Regions from separate parts of the Staphylococcus nepalensis genome, predicted to be linked through region 2. Evidence: a T-box and tRNA genes for the amino acid it is inferred to sense, from the RefSeq annotation. Region 2 holds a T-box; the other holds one or more tRNA genes.
What was found. The T-box of region 2 lies ahead of thrS (threonine--tRNA ligase). A T-box ahead of a tRNA ligase gene usually reads a tRNA of that ligase, here a tRNA-Thr.
Positions count from the first base shown of each region.

Region 1 (7,543 bases), 1.3 Mb from region 2:
GACACTGTCTCCCACCATGATAAATGGTGCGGGTTAGAAATCCAATACAGCGAGGGTAGTATCCCACCAGCGCCTCCACGTAAGCTAGCGCTCACATATCTAAGGCTCCTACCTATCCTGTACAAGCTGTACCGAATTTCAATATCAGACTACAGTAAAGCTCCACGGGGTCTTTCCGTCCTGTCGCGGGTAACCTGCATCTTCACAGGTACTATGATTTCACCGAGTCTCTCGTTGAGACAGTGCCCAAATCGTTACGCCTTTCGTGCGGGTCGGAACTTACCCGACAAGGAATTTCGCTACCTTAGGACCGTTATAGTTACGGCCGCCGTTTACTGGGGCTTCGATTCGTAGCTTCGCAGAAGCTAACCACTCCTCTTAACCTTCCAGCACCGGGCAGGCGTCAGCCCCTATACATCACCTTACGGTTTAGCAGAGACCTGTGTTTTTGATAAACAGTCGCTTGGGCCTATTCACTGCGGCTCTCCTGGGCGTTAACCCTAAAGAGCACCCCTTCTCCCGAAGTTACGGGGTCATTTTGCCGAGTTCCTTAACGAGAGTTCGCTCGCTCACCTTAGAATTCTCATCTTGACTACCTGTGTCGGTTTGCGGTACGGGCACCATAAATCTAGCTAGAGGCTTTTCTCGGCAGTGTGAAATCAACGACTCGAGGAAACAATTTCCTCTCCCCATCACAGCTTGACCTTAAGAGTGCCGGATTTGCCTAACACTCAGTCTTACTGCTTGGACGTACAATCCAATCGTACGCTTCGCCTATCCTACTGCGTCCCCCCATCGCTTAAAACGAATTATGGTGGTACAGGAATATCAACCTGTTATCCATCGCCTACGCCTATCGGCCTCAGCTTAGGACCCGACTAACCCAGAGCGGACGAGCCTTCCTCTGGAAACCTTAGTCAATCGGTGGACGGGATTCTCACCCGTCTTTCGCTACTCACACCGGCATTCTCACTTCTAAGCGCTCCACATGTCCTTGCGATCATGCTTCAACGCCCTTAGAACGCTCTCCTACCATTGTCCTACGGACAATCCACAGCTTCGGTAATATGTTTAGCCCCGGTACATTTTCGGCGCAGTGTCACTCGACTAGTGAGCTATTACGCACTCTTTAAATGATGGCTGCTTCTAAGCCAACATACTAGTTGTCTGGGCAACGCCACATCCTTTTCCACTTAACATATATTTTGGGACCTTAGCTGGTGGTCTGGGCTGTTTCCCTTTCGAGCACGGACCTTATCACCCGCGTTCTGACTCCCAAGTTAAATTGATTGGCATTCGGAGTTTGTCTGAATTCGGTAACCCGAGAAGGGCCCCTCGTCCAAACAGTGCTCTACCTCCAATAATCATCACTTGAGGCTAGCCCTAAAGCTATTTCGGAGAGAACCAGCTATCTCCAGGTTCGATTGGAATTTCTCCGCTACCCTCAACTCATCCGCTCACTTTTCAACGTAAGTCGGTTCGGTCCTCCATTCAGTGTTACCTGAACTTCAACCTGGTCAAGGGTAGATCACCTGGTTTCGGGTCTACGACCAAATACTCAACGCCCTATTCAGACTCGCTTTCGCTACGGCTCCACATTCACTGCTTAACCTTGCATCAAATCGTAACTCGCCGGTTCATTCTACAAAAGGCACGCCATCACCCATTAACGGGCTCTGACTACTTGTAAGCACACGGTTTCAAGTTCTATTTCACTCCCCTTCCGGGGTACTTTTCACCTTTCCCTCACGGTACTGGTTCACTATCGGTCACTAGAGAGTATTTAGCCTTGGGAGATGGTCCTCCCGGATTCCGACGGAATTTCTCGTGTTCCGTCGTACTCAGGATCCACTCAAGAGAGAACAGATTTTCGACTACAGGATTATTACCTTCTTTGATTCATCTTTCCAGATGATTCGTCTAATCTATTCCTTTGTAACTCCGTATAGAGTGTCCTACAACCCCAACAAGCAAGCTCGTTGGTTTGGGCTATTCCCGTTTCGCTCGCCGCTACTCAGGGAATCGAATTTTCTTTCTCTTCCTGCGGGTACTAAGATGTTTCAGTTCTCCGCGTCTACCTTCGATACGCTATGTATTTACGCATCGATAATACGACATAACTCGTATTGGGTTCCCCCATTCGGAAATCTTTGGATCACAGCTTACTTACAGCTCCCCAAAGCATATCGTCGTTAGTAACGTCCTTCATCGGCTTCTAGTGCCAAGGCATTCACCGTGCGCCCTTAATAACTTAATCTATTTGCTTTCCAACTCGACAACCGTCGGTTGAAAACCCAAAATGTTATTAATCTGTGAGTGTTCTTTCGAACACTAGCGATTATTTCTTTTTGAATTCAAGCTTATTTAAAACTCTTATTCACTCGGTTTTGCTTGGTAAAATCATAAATTTTACTTACTTATCTAGTTTTCAATGTACAAATAATAAAAGAATACTCCAATGAGCATTCAAAACTGAATACAATATGTCAATGTTATTCCTTGTTCATCTTCTAAAGAAGATGTTCCGAATATATCCTTAGAAAGGAGGTGATCCAGCCGCACCTTCCGATACGGCTACCTTGTTACGACTTCACCCCAATCATTTGTCCCACCTTCGACGGCTAGCTCCATAAATGGTTACTCCACCGGCTTCGGGTGTTACAGACTCTCGTGGTGTGACGGGCGGTGTGTACAAGACCCGGGAACGTATTCACCGTAGCATGCTGATCTACGATTACTAGCGATTCCAGCTTCATGTAGTCGAGTTGCAGACTACAATCCGAACTGAGAACAACTTTATGGGATTTGCATGACCTCGCGGTTTAGCTGCCCTTTGTATTGTCCATTGTAGCACGTGTGTAGCCCAAATCATAAGGGGCATGATGATTTGACGTCATCCCCACCTTCCTCCGGTTTGTCACCGGCAGTCAACTTAGAGTGCCCAACTTAATGCTGGCAACTAAGCTTAAGGGTTGCGCTCGTTGCGGGACTTAACCCAACATCTCACGACACGAGCTGACGACAACCATGCACCACCTGTCACTTTGTCCCCCGAAGGGGAAGACTCTATCTCTAGAGTTGTCAAAGGATGTCAAGATTTGGTAAGGTTCTTCGCGTTGCTTCGAATTAAACCACATGCTCCACCGCTTGTGCGGGTCCCCGTCAATTCCTTTGAGTTTCAACCTTGCGGTCGTACTCCCCAGGCGGAGTGCTTAATGCGTTAGCTGCAGCACTAAGGGGCGGAAACCCCCTAACACTTAGCACTCATCGTTTACGGCGTGGACTACCAGGGTATCTAATCCTGTTTGATCCCCACGCTTTCGCACATCAGCGTCAGTTACAGACCAGAAAGTCGCCTTCGCCACTGGTGTTCCTCCATATCTCTGCGCATTTCACCGCTACACATGGAATTCCACTTTCCTCTTCTGCACTCAAGTTTCCCAGTTTCCAATGACCCTCCACGGTTGAGCCGTGGGCTTTCACATCAGACTTAAGAAACCGCCTACGCGCGCTTTACGCCCAATAATTCCGGATAACGCTTGCCACCTACGTATTACCGCGGCTGCTGGCACGTAGTTAGCCGTGGCTTTCTGATTAGGTACCGTCAAGACGTGCACAGTTACTTACACATTTGTTCTTCCCTAATAACAGAGTTTTACGATCCGAAGACCTTCATCACTCACGCGGCGTTGCTCCGTCAGGCTTTCGCCCATTGCGGAAGATTCCCTACTGCTGCCTCCCGTAGGAGTCTGGACCGTGTCTCAGTTCCAGTGTGGCCGATCACCCTCTCAGGTCGGCTACGTATCGTTGCCTTGGTAAGCCATTACCCCACCAACTAGCTAATACGGCGCGGGTCCATCTATAAGTGATAGCAAAACCATCTTTCACTTTAGAACCATGCGGTTCTAAATATTATCCAGCATTAGCCCCGGTTTCCCGGAGTTATTCCAGTCTTATAGGTAGGTTACCCACGTGTTACTCACCCGTCCGCCGCTAACGTCAAAGGAGCAAGCTCCTTATCTGTTCGCTCGACTTGCATGTATTAGGCACGCCGCCAGCGTTCATCCTGAGCCAGGATCAAACTCTCCATAAAAAATTATGATGTTTGATTAGCTCATAAAATACTAATTTGTGTTATCAATAACACGTTGTTTTTGAATCAACATTTAATGTTGAATTCGGAATTAACGTTGACATATTGCAATTCAGTTTTCAATGTTCATTGTTTGTTTTTAAATATGGTGGAGACTAGCGGGATCGAACCGCTGACCTCCTGCGTGCAAAGCAGGCGCTCTCCCATCTGAGCTAAGCCCCCATAGTTTTATAAGAGTCGGGAAGACAGGATTCGAACCTGCGACCCCTTGGTCCCAAACCAAGTGCTCTACCAAGCTGAGCTACTTCCCGTATTTATTATAATATGCATTTTAAAATGGTGCGCCCAATAGGAGTCGAACCTATAACCGCTTGATTCGTAGTCAAGTACTCTATCCAATTGAGCTATGGGCGCTCTATTAAAATGATGGTGCCGAGGACCGGAATCGAACCGGTACGATGATCTCTCATCGCAGGATTTTAAGTCCTGTGCGTCTGCCAGTTCCGCCACCCCGGCAATATAATGGAGCAGAAGACGGGATTCGAACCCGCGACCCCGACCTTGGCAAGGTCGTATTCTACCGCTGAACTACTTCTGCAAATTGAAACTGGATGAGCCATAGAGGATTCGAACCTCTGACCCTCTGATTAAAAGTCAGATGCTCTACCAACTGAGCTAATGGCTCATGAAATGGTGCCGGCCAGAGGACTTGAACCCCCAACCTACTGATTACAAGTCAGTTGCTCTACCAATTGAGCTAGGCCGGCTATTCATTTTTAAAAGATGGTGGAGGATGACGGGTTCGAACCGCCGACCCCCTGCTTGTAAGGCAGATGCTCTCCCAGCTGAGCTAATCCTCCACATGATTATTATAAAGCCTGGCAACGTCCTACTCTTGCGGAACGTAAGTCCGACTACCATCGGCGCTAAAGAGCTTAACTTCTGTGTTCGGCATGGGAACAGGTGTGACCTCTTTGCTATTGCCACCAGACAAAATAACTTACTCAATATATGATACACGTTTTATCAAATAATTGCAACGGTCAATTTTACACTATTTTTAAAATTTCTTTAAAAATCATTTACATAAGACTCTGTTGCTTTCTCTTGAATTTGACGACTTTTATATATTACTTCATTTTTCGTTATTAGTCAATAACTTTTGTGTTTTTTATTTTTAAACTTTATATTTAAGATTTCAATGTCTCGTTTCCTCAACTCGACTTGAATAATCTTATCATATGAATATGTTAAATGCCAAACCTTTTTTAGTATATTTTTATATTTTAATAGGCATTTATGTCCCAAATGTTTCTTATTACAAAAATTAATTAAAGTAATATTAACATATCTAATAATTAATAACAGTAATTACATTTATTCCCTATTAATAATATAAAAACTAGATCAGTTATACCCCTATTATACAATATATACTGACCTAGTTTCTTGTTTCTATTTAATTGTGATACGTTTTTTATATAAACGGCTTATTTTTGTCTCATGTATGGGAATAATAGCACGTCACGAATCGAAGCTGAATCTGTAAGCAACATAACCAATCTATCAATACCGATACCTAGACCGCCTGTTGGAGGCATACCGTATTCTAATGCTTCAATAAAATCTTCGTCCATTTCATGTGCTTCGTCATTGCCTTCTTCTTTTTCGACTAGTTGAGCTTCAAATCTTTGTCTTTGATCGATAGGGTCATTCAATTCTGTAAATGCATTGCCGTGCTCTCTGCCTACAATAAACAGTTCGAAACGATCTGTAAATCTAGGATCTTCTGGATTTTTCTTAGCTAATGGTGAAATCTCGATAGGATGTCCATATACAAATGTTGGCTGAATTAATGTTTCTTCTACTTTTTGTTCAAAGAATTCATTTAAAATGTGTCCGTATTTCATATTACCGGTGATTTCGACCCCATGTTCTTTTGCGAGTGTTTTTGCTTCTTCATCACTTTGTACGTTATAGAAGTCTACACCGGTAGTCTCCTTAACTGCATCTGCCATATGGATTCGTTTCCAGTTTGATTCTAAATCAATTACATCTTCACCATAATTAATTTTGGCAGTACCTAATACTTTATTAGAAATGTGTCTGATCATATCTTCCGTTAAATCCATAATATCATGATAATTTGCATATGCTTCATATAGTTCAATCATCGTAAATTCAGGGTTATGACGTGTAGATACGCCTTCATTTCTAAACACACGACCAATTTCATATACTTTTTCCAATCCGCCTACGATAAGGCGTTTTAAGTGTAGTTCAATTGCAATTCGCATATAAAGCGTAGCGTCTAATGCGTTATGATGTGTTACAAATGGTCTAGCAGCAGCACCACCAGCTATTTGATGCATCATCGGTGTTTCTACTTCTAAGAAACCTTGTTGGTTTAAATAGTTACGCATCTCTTGTAAAATTTTGCTTCGGTTAATAAACGTTTTTGTGCTATCTTGGTTTGTAATTAAATCGAGATAGCGTTGACGATAACGTTGTTCTATATCTTGTAAACCATGGAATTTGTCTGGTAATGGACGTAATGCTTTAGTTAAAAGGACAAATGATTTAGCTTTAACTGACAACTCACCTGTTTTAGTTTTAAACATTACTCCGTCGATACCGACTATATCTCCTAAATCTGTTGAATTCCAAATATCAAATTGCTCATCGCCTACTTGATCTTTTCTTACGTAAATCTGAATCTGACCAGATAGGTCTTGTACATGTGCAAAACCAGCTTTACCTTTACCACGTTTTGTCATGACACGTCCAGCGATGCTAACATGGCTCTCTTCTTCTTTTTCTTGCAATTCTTCTTTTGTAAATTGGTCCCAATCTTCATGTAATGGTGTAGCCATTGAAGTTCTTTCGAATTTTTGACCAAACGGATCGATACCTAAATCATATAGTTCTTGCATTTTTTGACGACGTACTTGCATTTGGTCGTTCATTTCTTCTGACATAACTTTCTCTCCTTTATGCTTCTTGTTCCACATTTTTAGTTTCTTTATTTTTTACTTATTGTTAGAAATTGTGAATCATCTATATCATTTCTTATTTAGTTTCTTTTTGATTTAAAACATTTCTAACTTTGTCTTACTATGAAAAAATTTAAATACGCTGGATACATATTTACACATTCTCATTATGACAACTTTTTTCTCTTTTCAATTCTACTAGACGTTGCAAACGTAATAAAGGGATTAAAAATTCATCTTTTATAGAAAACACGTCAACAAGTTGTTTAATTTGTACAAACACATAATAAATGATTCAAAGCTCAACTCATACTTCTGAGCAATTACGCTCTATCTACCTCTCAATTTTGATACTTCTTAACTGAGTTATCAGTTGTCACTAAATTACCAACCTTTTTATTAGTGAGTGGCACAATACAATCTGATGCGATGTCATTTAATGGGATAAGCACAAATG
Region 1 is NZ_CP017466.1:2,636,246-2,643,788, forward strand. It holds rRNA gene BJG89_RS12650 (23S ribosomal RNA) at 1-2,257, opposite strand, end outside; rRNA gene BJG89_RS12655 (16S ribosomal RNA) at 2,541-4,093, opposite strand; tRNA gene BJG89_RS12660 (tRNA-Ala) at 4,240-4,315, opposite strand; tRNA gene BJG89_RS12665 (tRNA-Pro) at 4,331-4,404, opposite strand; tRNA gene BJG89_RS12670 (tRNA-Arg) at 4,431-4,507, opposite strand; tRNA gene BJG89_RS12675 (tRNA-Leu) at 4,521-4,609, opposite strand; tRNA gene BJG89_RS12680 (tRNA-Gly) at 4,617-4,691, opposite strand; tRNA gene BJG89_RS12685 (tRNA-Lys) at 4,706-4,778, opposite strand; tRNA gene BJG89_RS12690 (tRNA-Thr) at 4,785-4,860, opposite strand; tRNA gene BJG89_RS12695 (tRNA-Val) at 4,878-4,953, opposite strand; rRNA gene rrf (5S ribosomal RNA) at 4,970-5,084, opposite strand; gene lysS (lysine--tRNA ligase) at 5,584-7,071, opposite strand; gene folK (2-amino-4-hydroxy-6-hydroxymethyldihydropteridine diphosphokinase) at 7,428-7,543, opposite strand, start outside.
Region 1: it encodes a tRNA-Thr, which carries the amino acid that the T-box ahead of thrS (threonine--tRNA ligase) is inferred to sense. The anticodon was not compared.

Region 2 (7,543 bases):
TAAATGTTTCTTTTTCAACAGTTTCTTGATCTTTTGAACCGTATTTTCTTACGTTGACTTCATTGTTCTCAACTTCTTTGTCACCAACTACAAGTTGGTAAGGGATTTTTTGCATTTGAGCTTCTCTTATTTTATACCCCATTTTTTCATTGCGATCATCGATTTCTACTCTCACACCCTGTGATTTAAGCTCATCTTGCAGTTGTCTAGCATAATCATAATGCAAATCTACATTAACTGGTATAATTTCGACTTGTTTTGGTGCCAACCAAGTTGGAAATGCACCTTTCGTTTCTTCAGTTAAGAATGCAACAAAACGTTCCATTGTTGAAACAACGCCACGGTGAATGACAACAGGTCTATGTTGTTCGCCATCTTTACCTATATAAGACAATTCAAATTTTTCAGGAAGTAAAAAGTCTAATTGTGCTGTAGATAATGTTTCTTCTTTACCCATAGCAGTTTGAACTTGAACGTCTAATTTCGGACCATAGAATGCAGCTTCCCCAATGGCTTCTTCATAATCTAAACCAAGTTCATCAACCGCTTCTTTCAACATACTTTCAGCTTTGTTCCACATTTCATCATCATCAAAATATTTTTCTTTATCTTCTGGATCTCTATAACTTAAACGGAAGCTATAATTTTCGAAACCAAAATCCTGATAAACATCAATGATTAAATTAACAACGCGTTTGAATTCTTCTTTAATTTGGTCTGGTCTTACAAAAATATGTGCATCATTCAATGTCATACCTCTCACACGTTGCAAACCAGATACTGCGCCACTTGCTTCATAGCGATGCATTGTGCCTAATTCTGCAATTCTAATTGGTAGTTCACGGTAAGAATGAGGTTTATTTGCATAAATCATCATATGGTGCGGACAGTTCATTGGTCTTAAGACCATTTCTTCATTCTCATCTAATTTCATAGTTGGGAACATATCTTCCTGATAGTGGTCCCAGTGGCCTGATGTTTTATATAAATCCACATTTGCCATTACTGGAGTGTAAACATGATCATAACCCATGCTTACTTCTTTATCCACGATATATCGTTCAATTTCACGACGAATTGTTGCTCCGTTTGGCAACCACAATGGTAGACCTGCACCTACTAATTGGTTGTTCGAGAATAATTCTAATTCTTTACCAATTTTACGGTGGTCACGTTCTTTACGTTCTTCAAGCATTTTTAAATGTGCTTTTAAATCTTTTTTATCAAAGAATGCAGTACCGTATATACGTTGTAGCATTTTATTATCACTATCGCCACGCCAATAAGCACCTGCAGTTGATAATAATTTAAACTCTTTAATTTTTGACGTTGAAGGTACATGGACACCGCGACAAAGATCAGTAAATTCGCCTTGTGAATACAAAGTAACATTTTCATCTGATGGGATTGCATCGATTAACTCTAACTTATACGGATCGTCAGCAAAAAATGTCTTCGCTTCATCTCTTGAAACTACTTTACGTTCAATTGGATAGTTTTCATTAACAATTTGTTTCATTGTTTTTTCTATCTCTTCAAAATCATCAGAGGAAACGCTTTCTGCCATATCAAAATCATAATAAAATCCGCCTTCAATTACTGGGCCAACACCAAACTTCACATCTCCATATAAACGTTTTAAAGCTTGGGCCATAAGATGCGCAGTAGAATGACGCAACACTTCTAATGCTTCCTCACTGCCAGGCGTTACGATTTCAATTTCGCCATCGTTTTCAATTGGACTTGTTAAATCAATTAATTGTCCGTTCAATTTACCAGCGACTGCCTTTTTTCTTAAACCTGGGCTAATAGAATGCGCAATTGTTTCAGTAGTTGTACCCTTATCAAATGCTTTCGAATTACCATCTGGAAATATAATATTTATTTGATCCATTTAAATTCCTCCTATATCTATACTTGCCTTAAATCTTCACGAATAGCTATAACTTACACAAAAATAAAAAGACCCCATCCCTAAAAGGGACGAGGTCTTCGCGGTACCACCCTAATTAAAGTTACAATCATATCAATTGCAACTAAACTCTGCATAAGGTAACGGTCTTGAGCCGGATGTTTATTAAAACATCTATAATGAAGTAGTAATCAATAATGATACTTACCAATTTCTCATCAAACATTGGCTCTCTGTGAAGTATGATATTATTCATCTTGTCTTCATTTTATTTCGCTTGATTTAGATTTAACTATATTATACAACATTTTTTTAAGAATTCAATCGTCTCGATAATTTTTTCCTTCTAAAAAATAGGGTTTTGCCAATGACTTAATCCGTTCCATAATTCGAGCTGCTTTTGTTTTTTCTGTGCCGTCACGTGTGACAGATAAGTGATATTCTAATTCTTCAAAACTTAAATTAGAACTGAAGAATGTTGGTAATTCTTGGACCATTCTATAATGTAACAATGGTCCAATCACTTCATCTCTTGCCCATGGGGTGATTTCTTCAGCACCTATATCATCTAACATAAGGATATGGGACTCGCGGACTTTCGCCAATTTGGTTTCAAAACTACCATCTTTAAATCCACCTTTTAAAGCGCGAATAAACTCAGGTAAATATACAATGGTCGACGAGACTTTTTCAGCTTTTAATTGATTTGCGATTGCACCTAATATAAATGACTTCCCAGTGCCAAAAGGTCCATGTATATATAATCCTTTAACTTGTGGTGTTTTGCTAACTATTTTTTCACAAATATCAGTTGCTGCCATAGCAACATCAATACGATCCCTTCTATCCATATATATATCGCTCAATTTTGCATTCAATGTATCACGTTGCATATGATGTGAAGAGATTAAATGCGCATTAAATTTCTCTTCGTCATATTTTATTTTACAAGGACAAGGAAGGTAACGAATCTTGATATGTTGATTTTCTACGTATAATTCTGGAATATGACCTTTAACAAAGTTAGGACAGTCTTTAAAATCGTGGCCGTCATAATGTTTTTCTTGGTCTTTATATTCTTGCAAAATATTTAAATCTTGGTCGATCATTGCGTTTGTTACTTCAGATTGGTGTAATTCTAAAAATGTTTTTACGTCAGGATCGTTTATGACATCTTTTTTAATCTTTTCAATTCGTTTACTTAAATCTTTAGAATCACCCATAATATGATTGAAAGACTTCATATATTATTCCTCCTCTCTCTTGCTATTTAATCGTTTTAATAACGCTTCACGATCTCTTTTTAATGTTTCATCTTCATCAGCATTTACATTATTATCTGAAGTTTGTGAATTAGAAGCTTTGTTATCACGTTCTTCTAACCATTTCGGTGTCATTTCTCTAGAAACAAGTTGTTTAGGTTTATATTTACCCTTTGTAACTTGATTGGAGTGAGTGTCTTTGGGTTGATTTACCTTCTTCGCGTAATGATAAGCCTGTTCTGCCGTCTTAATTCCCTTTTTCTTCCAATTTGATGCAATTTCAAAAATATATGATTTAGGAAGTTTCATATCTTCTTTTAACATCACGAATTGTAAAAGTATATTAATCACACCAAATGGCAACTGTTCTCTCTCAATCAATTCTTCAATCATGTATTTTTGCTGTGTTGTCGGTTCAGATTCAGACCAAGATGCAAGCATATCAATTGGACTCGTTTCATCTAATTGCTTTAACCAATTGTTAGATGCATCAGATGGTTGTATATTTTCCCCACTATTTTCATTATTATGATAGTTTGTTTCTTGAGCATTCAGTTTCGGCAACTGTTGTTCATGCTCAATAAGATAGTACGTTCTTGCATGTTTACGCAATTCTTCAAAAGAGAGTGTTTGCGCACTCGTAATTGATTTCAAAATAATACGTTTCATGGCTTCTGGTGTTAAACCATATAAAGTTGCAATTTGCGTTATCAGCATTTTCGCTTCATGATTAATAATCTTTGTACTGATAAAATGGTTTTGTAATAAATCATATAGTGTTTCAAAATCAAAGTGCACATGTGATAAATCCATACCACCATACGCCTCTTCACTTTCAATCTGTTGTGTATCTACAGTCATTGATTTATTAGGCACTTTAAAAACATCAGTAAAAGTACGTGTGACATCTTGGTACTGGTCTAAATCGATAGACACGTAATCCTCAAAATGTGCCTTTAATTGAAAATAGCGTTGTTTACTGACCTCGCTATATAAATATACTGACAGCATAGGGTCATTGAAAAATTGCTGAGATGATGGCGGTTGAATTAATTGATATACAAAAGAAGAATGTTGCTGATTATGGTTAACATAAGATTTTACTAATCCTATGCCCTCTAACAAATCCATTTCTTTTCTAAATTCAAGTAAATTTATCTTCAATTCACTCATGATAATATAATGTGTCAATACCATATCTTGTTTAAATTCAACAAACTGGTTTAAATAATGGTATAAACCAATCGCCTTTGATCCTATCATGGGCGTAAATAATCTATTTAGTATTTCTAAATGTTTATGATTTAGATAAAACCGGCGTATGACATGGAAATCGTCATGTGGCCTCAAACCATAATCATAGGGCTGTAATCCCATTTAAGAATCACTCCGTTTATTCTCTGCTAAAATCCCTTGCATTGATTGCAATAATTGATCAACATCTTTAAATTCTTTATAAACTGACGCAAAGCGTACGTAAGATACTTGATCGACATGCATTAATAAATTCATCACATGTTCTCCTATTTCTCTAGAAGAAATTTCTGCATGTCCTTCATCTCGCAATTTCCATTCTACATTATTTGTAATATCTTCTAACTGTTGATAGCGTACTGGTCTCTTCTCACATGAACGCACTAAACCATTTAATATTTTTTCACGTAAAAATTGTTCTCGTGTACCGTCTTTTTTCACAACGATTAGCGGTCGTTTTTCAATATGTTCGAACGTAGTGAACCTTGTGCTACATTGTTCACATTCTCTTCTACGTCGAATCGCATTTACTTCATCAGCATGTCGTGAATCTACAACGCGAGAGTGCGTTGAACTACATTTCGGGCATTTCATCGAATTACCACCCTCTCAATTTGATTACCTTACATTATACTACAAATCTTTAAGGCACAAAAGATTGCTATTACACAATTCAGCAATTAGTTTTAAAAAGCATTTCGTTTATAATAAATATTTGAAAATAAAAACTCCTTTTAATGTAAGATATCTGTTCTTACTTTAAAAGGAGTTTTGTATTATCTTCAATAATAAATAAATATTCATTCATAATCAATTAATTTAGATAATGTTATATTTTGTGTTTATTAAATAAGGTATTAATGTGCTACGGTTGAAATATTATTTTTTAATAACTGACCAATTTCTTCGGCCACATCAACCACTCTGTTTGAGTATCCCCATTCATTGTCATACCAAGCAATCACTTTTACTTTGTTATCGCCCATTACCATCGTACTTTGCGTATCAATAATTGCTGAATGTGGGTTTGTATTAAAGTCCATTGATACAAGCGGTGCATCTTCAGTTGCAATCACATGGTCTAACGGGTGGTTTTTAAATGCTTCGTTAACTTCTTCGGCTGTTACTGAAGTATCTAAATCCACTACTAAATCTACTAAAGATACATTTTTAGTTGGCACTCTTAACGCCATGCCATGTAGTTTACCTTCTAATTCAGGTAATACTTCTTTAAGTGCTTTTGCAGCTCCTGTGGAAGTTGGAATGATGCTTTCATTGCATGAACGTGCACGTCTTAAATCTTTATGTGGATTATCAATGTTGTTTTGGTCATTAGTAATAGCATGAACAGTTGTCATTAAACCATTTTGAATACCAAATTGGTCATTTAATACCTTAGCTACAGGTCCGATACAATTTGTTGTGCATGAGGCGTTGCTAAAGATATCGTATTTTTCGATATCTAATTGGTCATCATTAACACCTTTAACTATCATTTGCACAGCACCGCCTTTAGAAGGCCCTGTTAACAATACTTTTTTAGCGCCAGCTTTAATATGTGCGATAGCTTTATCCCCATGGTTGAATTTACCTGTAGCTTCAATTACAACGTCGATATCTAGTGCTTTCCAAGGTAAATTTTCTGGGTTTCTATCAGCTACAAGCTTAATTTTATGATTATCGACCATTATACCGTTCTCCACCGGTTCTACTTTTAAATCGTAGTTACCGTGTGTCGTATCATAATTGATTAAGTGTGCAATTGTCTCGGGTGGATAGCTAGCATTAATCGCTACTATATTCATATCCTCACGTTTTAATGCAATCCTTAATACCATTCTACCTATTCTACCCATGCCATTAATTGCAATATTTGTCGTCATTCAAAGCACCCCTTGTCTTAGTGTTATACTTTATGGAATTAGTATAACATAAATAGATGAATGAGAAAGCGTTTTCTTGAATAATTTTTAAAAAATTTAAAGTTTATAAAATTGTAAGTTTGCGATATTCATTCTTATCATACAACCAAATAGCTTGATTAATATTTTCATAACCTAAAAAAAAACGAGAGTAGGACAAAATCAAAGTTTTAGTTTGACTTAGTCTCTACACTCGCATTTATAAATTATTGCAATTCATTATTTAACGATTCAATGAACGCAACCATTGTTCATCATTTAAACTTCTTGAGAATGGTCTGTTGCATTCTCAATATAACCTTCATCTACTAATAATTGTTCTAAATTTTGTTTCAACTCTATTTTAGAATCTCTATTATCTATCACATGATCCGCCATTCTACGTTTTTTATCTATAGAAATTTGGCTATATACTCGCGCTTTAGCATCTTCCATAGAAATATCGTTACGTTGCATTAATCTATCTATCTGTATACTTTCTGAAGTGTAAACGAGCCACACCTCATCCACTGTATCTTGTAAATCATTTTCATATAATAAAGGGATATCCATAATAACATTATATCCATCTTCTAAATAAGCTTCTTTTTCTTTTTCCATGATTTCTCTCACAATTGGATGTACGATTTCATTCAATTCTAACCGTTTTTCTGGATGATTAAAGACAAGATCGCCAACATAGGAACGATTCATGTTACCATCTTCACCAATTGCTTCATCTCCAAATGTTGCTCTAACTTGATCAAGGCCTTTCGAACCCTTCTCTACTGCTTTACGTGATGCAATATCAGCATCCACTATTTTAAAGCCATGCACAGATAGTAATTCTGAAACAGTCGATTTACCTGATGCGATACCACCAGTTAATCCAATAACTTTAGGCATAATTTCACTCTTCCTTCATTTTTGACATGTCGGGCAGAAATGACTATTACGTGTTGCAATCACTTGCGTTTCAATATCATTTCCGCACACTTTACATGTCTTTTGTTTATATACGTTTAAATGCATTTGCATCGTACCTGTGCTACCGTCAGCATGACGATAGTCTGAAATGCTAGTACCACCATATTTAATACCCGCTTCTAATACTTCACGAACATAATAAAATAACATTTCTTTTTCTTGATGGTTCAATTCTTTAGACTTGCGTGCAGGGTTAATACCGGCTCTAAATAATGCTTCACAAGCAT
Region 2 is NZ_CP017466.1:1,357,089-1,364,631, reverse strand. It holds gene thrS (threonine--tRNA ligase) at 1-1,894, opposite strand, end outside; T-box leader at 1,977-2,185, opposite strand; gene dnaI (primosomal protein DnaI) at 2,233-3,156, opposite strand; gene BJG89_RS06395 (replicative helicase loading/DNA remodeling protein DnaB) at 3,160-4,551, opposite strand; gene nrdR (transcriptional regulator NrdR) at 4,552-5,022, opposite strand; gene gap (type I glyceraldehyde-3-phosphate dehydrogenase) at 5,286-6,311, opposite strand; gene coaE (dephospho-CoA kinase) at 6,609-7,235, opposite strand; gene mutM (bifunctional DNA-formamidopyrimidine glycosylase/DNA-(apurinic or apyrimidinic site) lyase) at 7,251-7,543, opposite strand, start outside.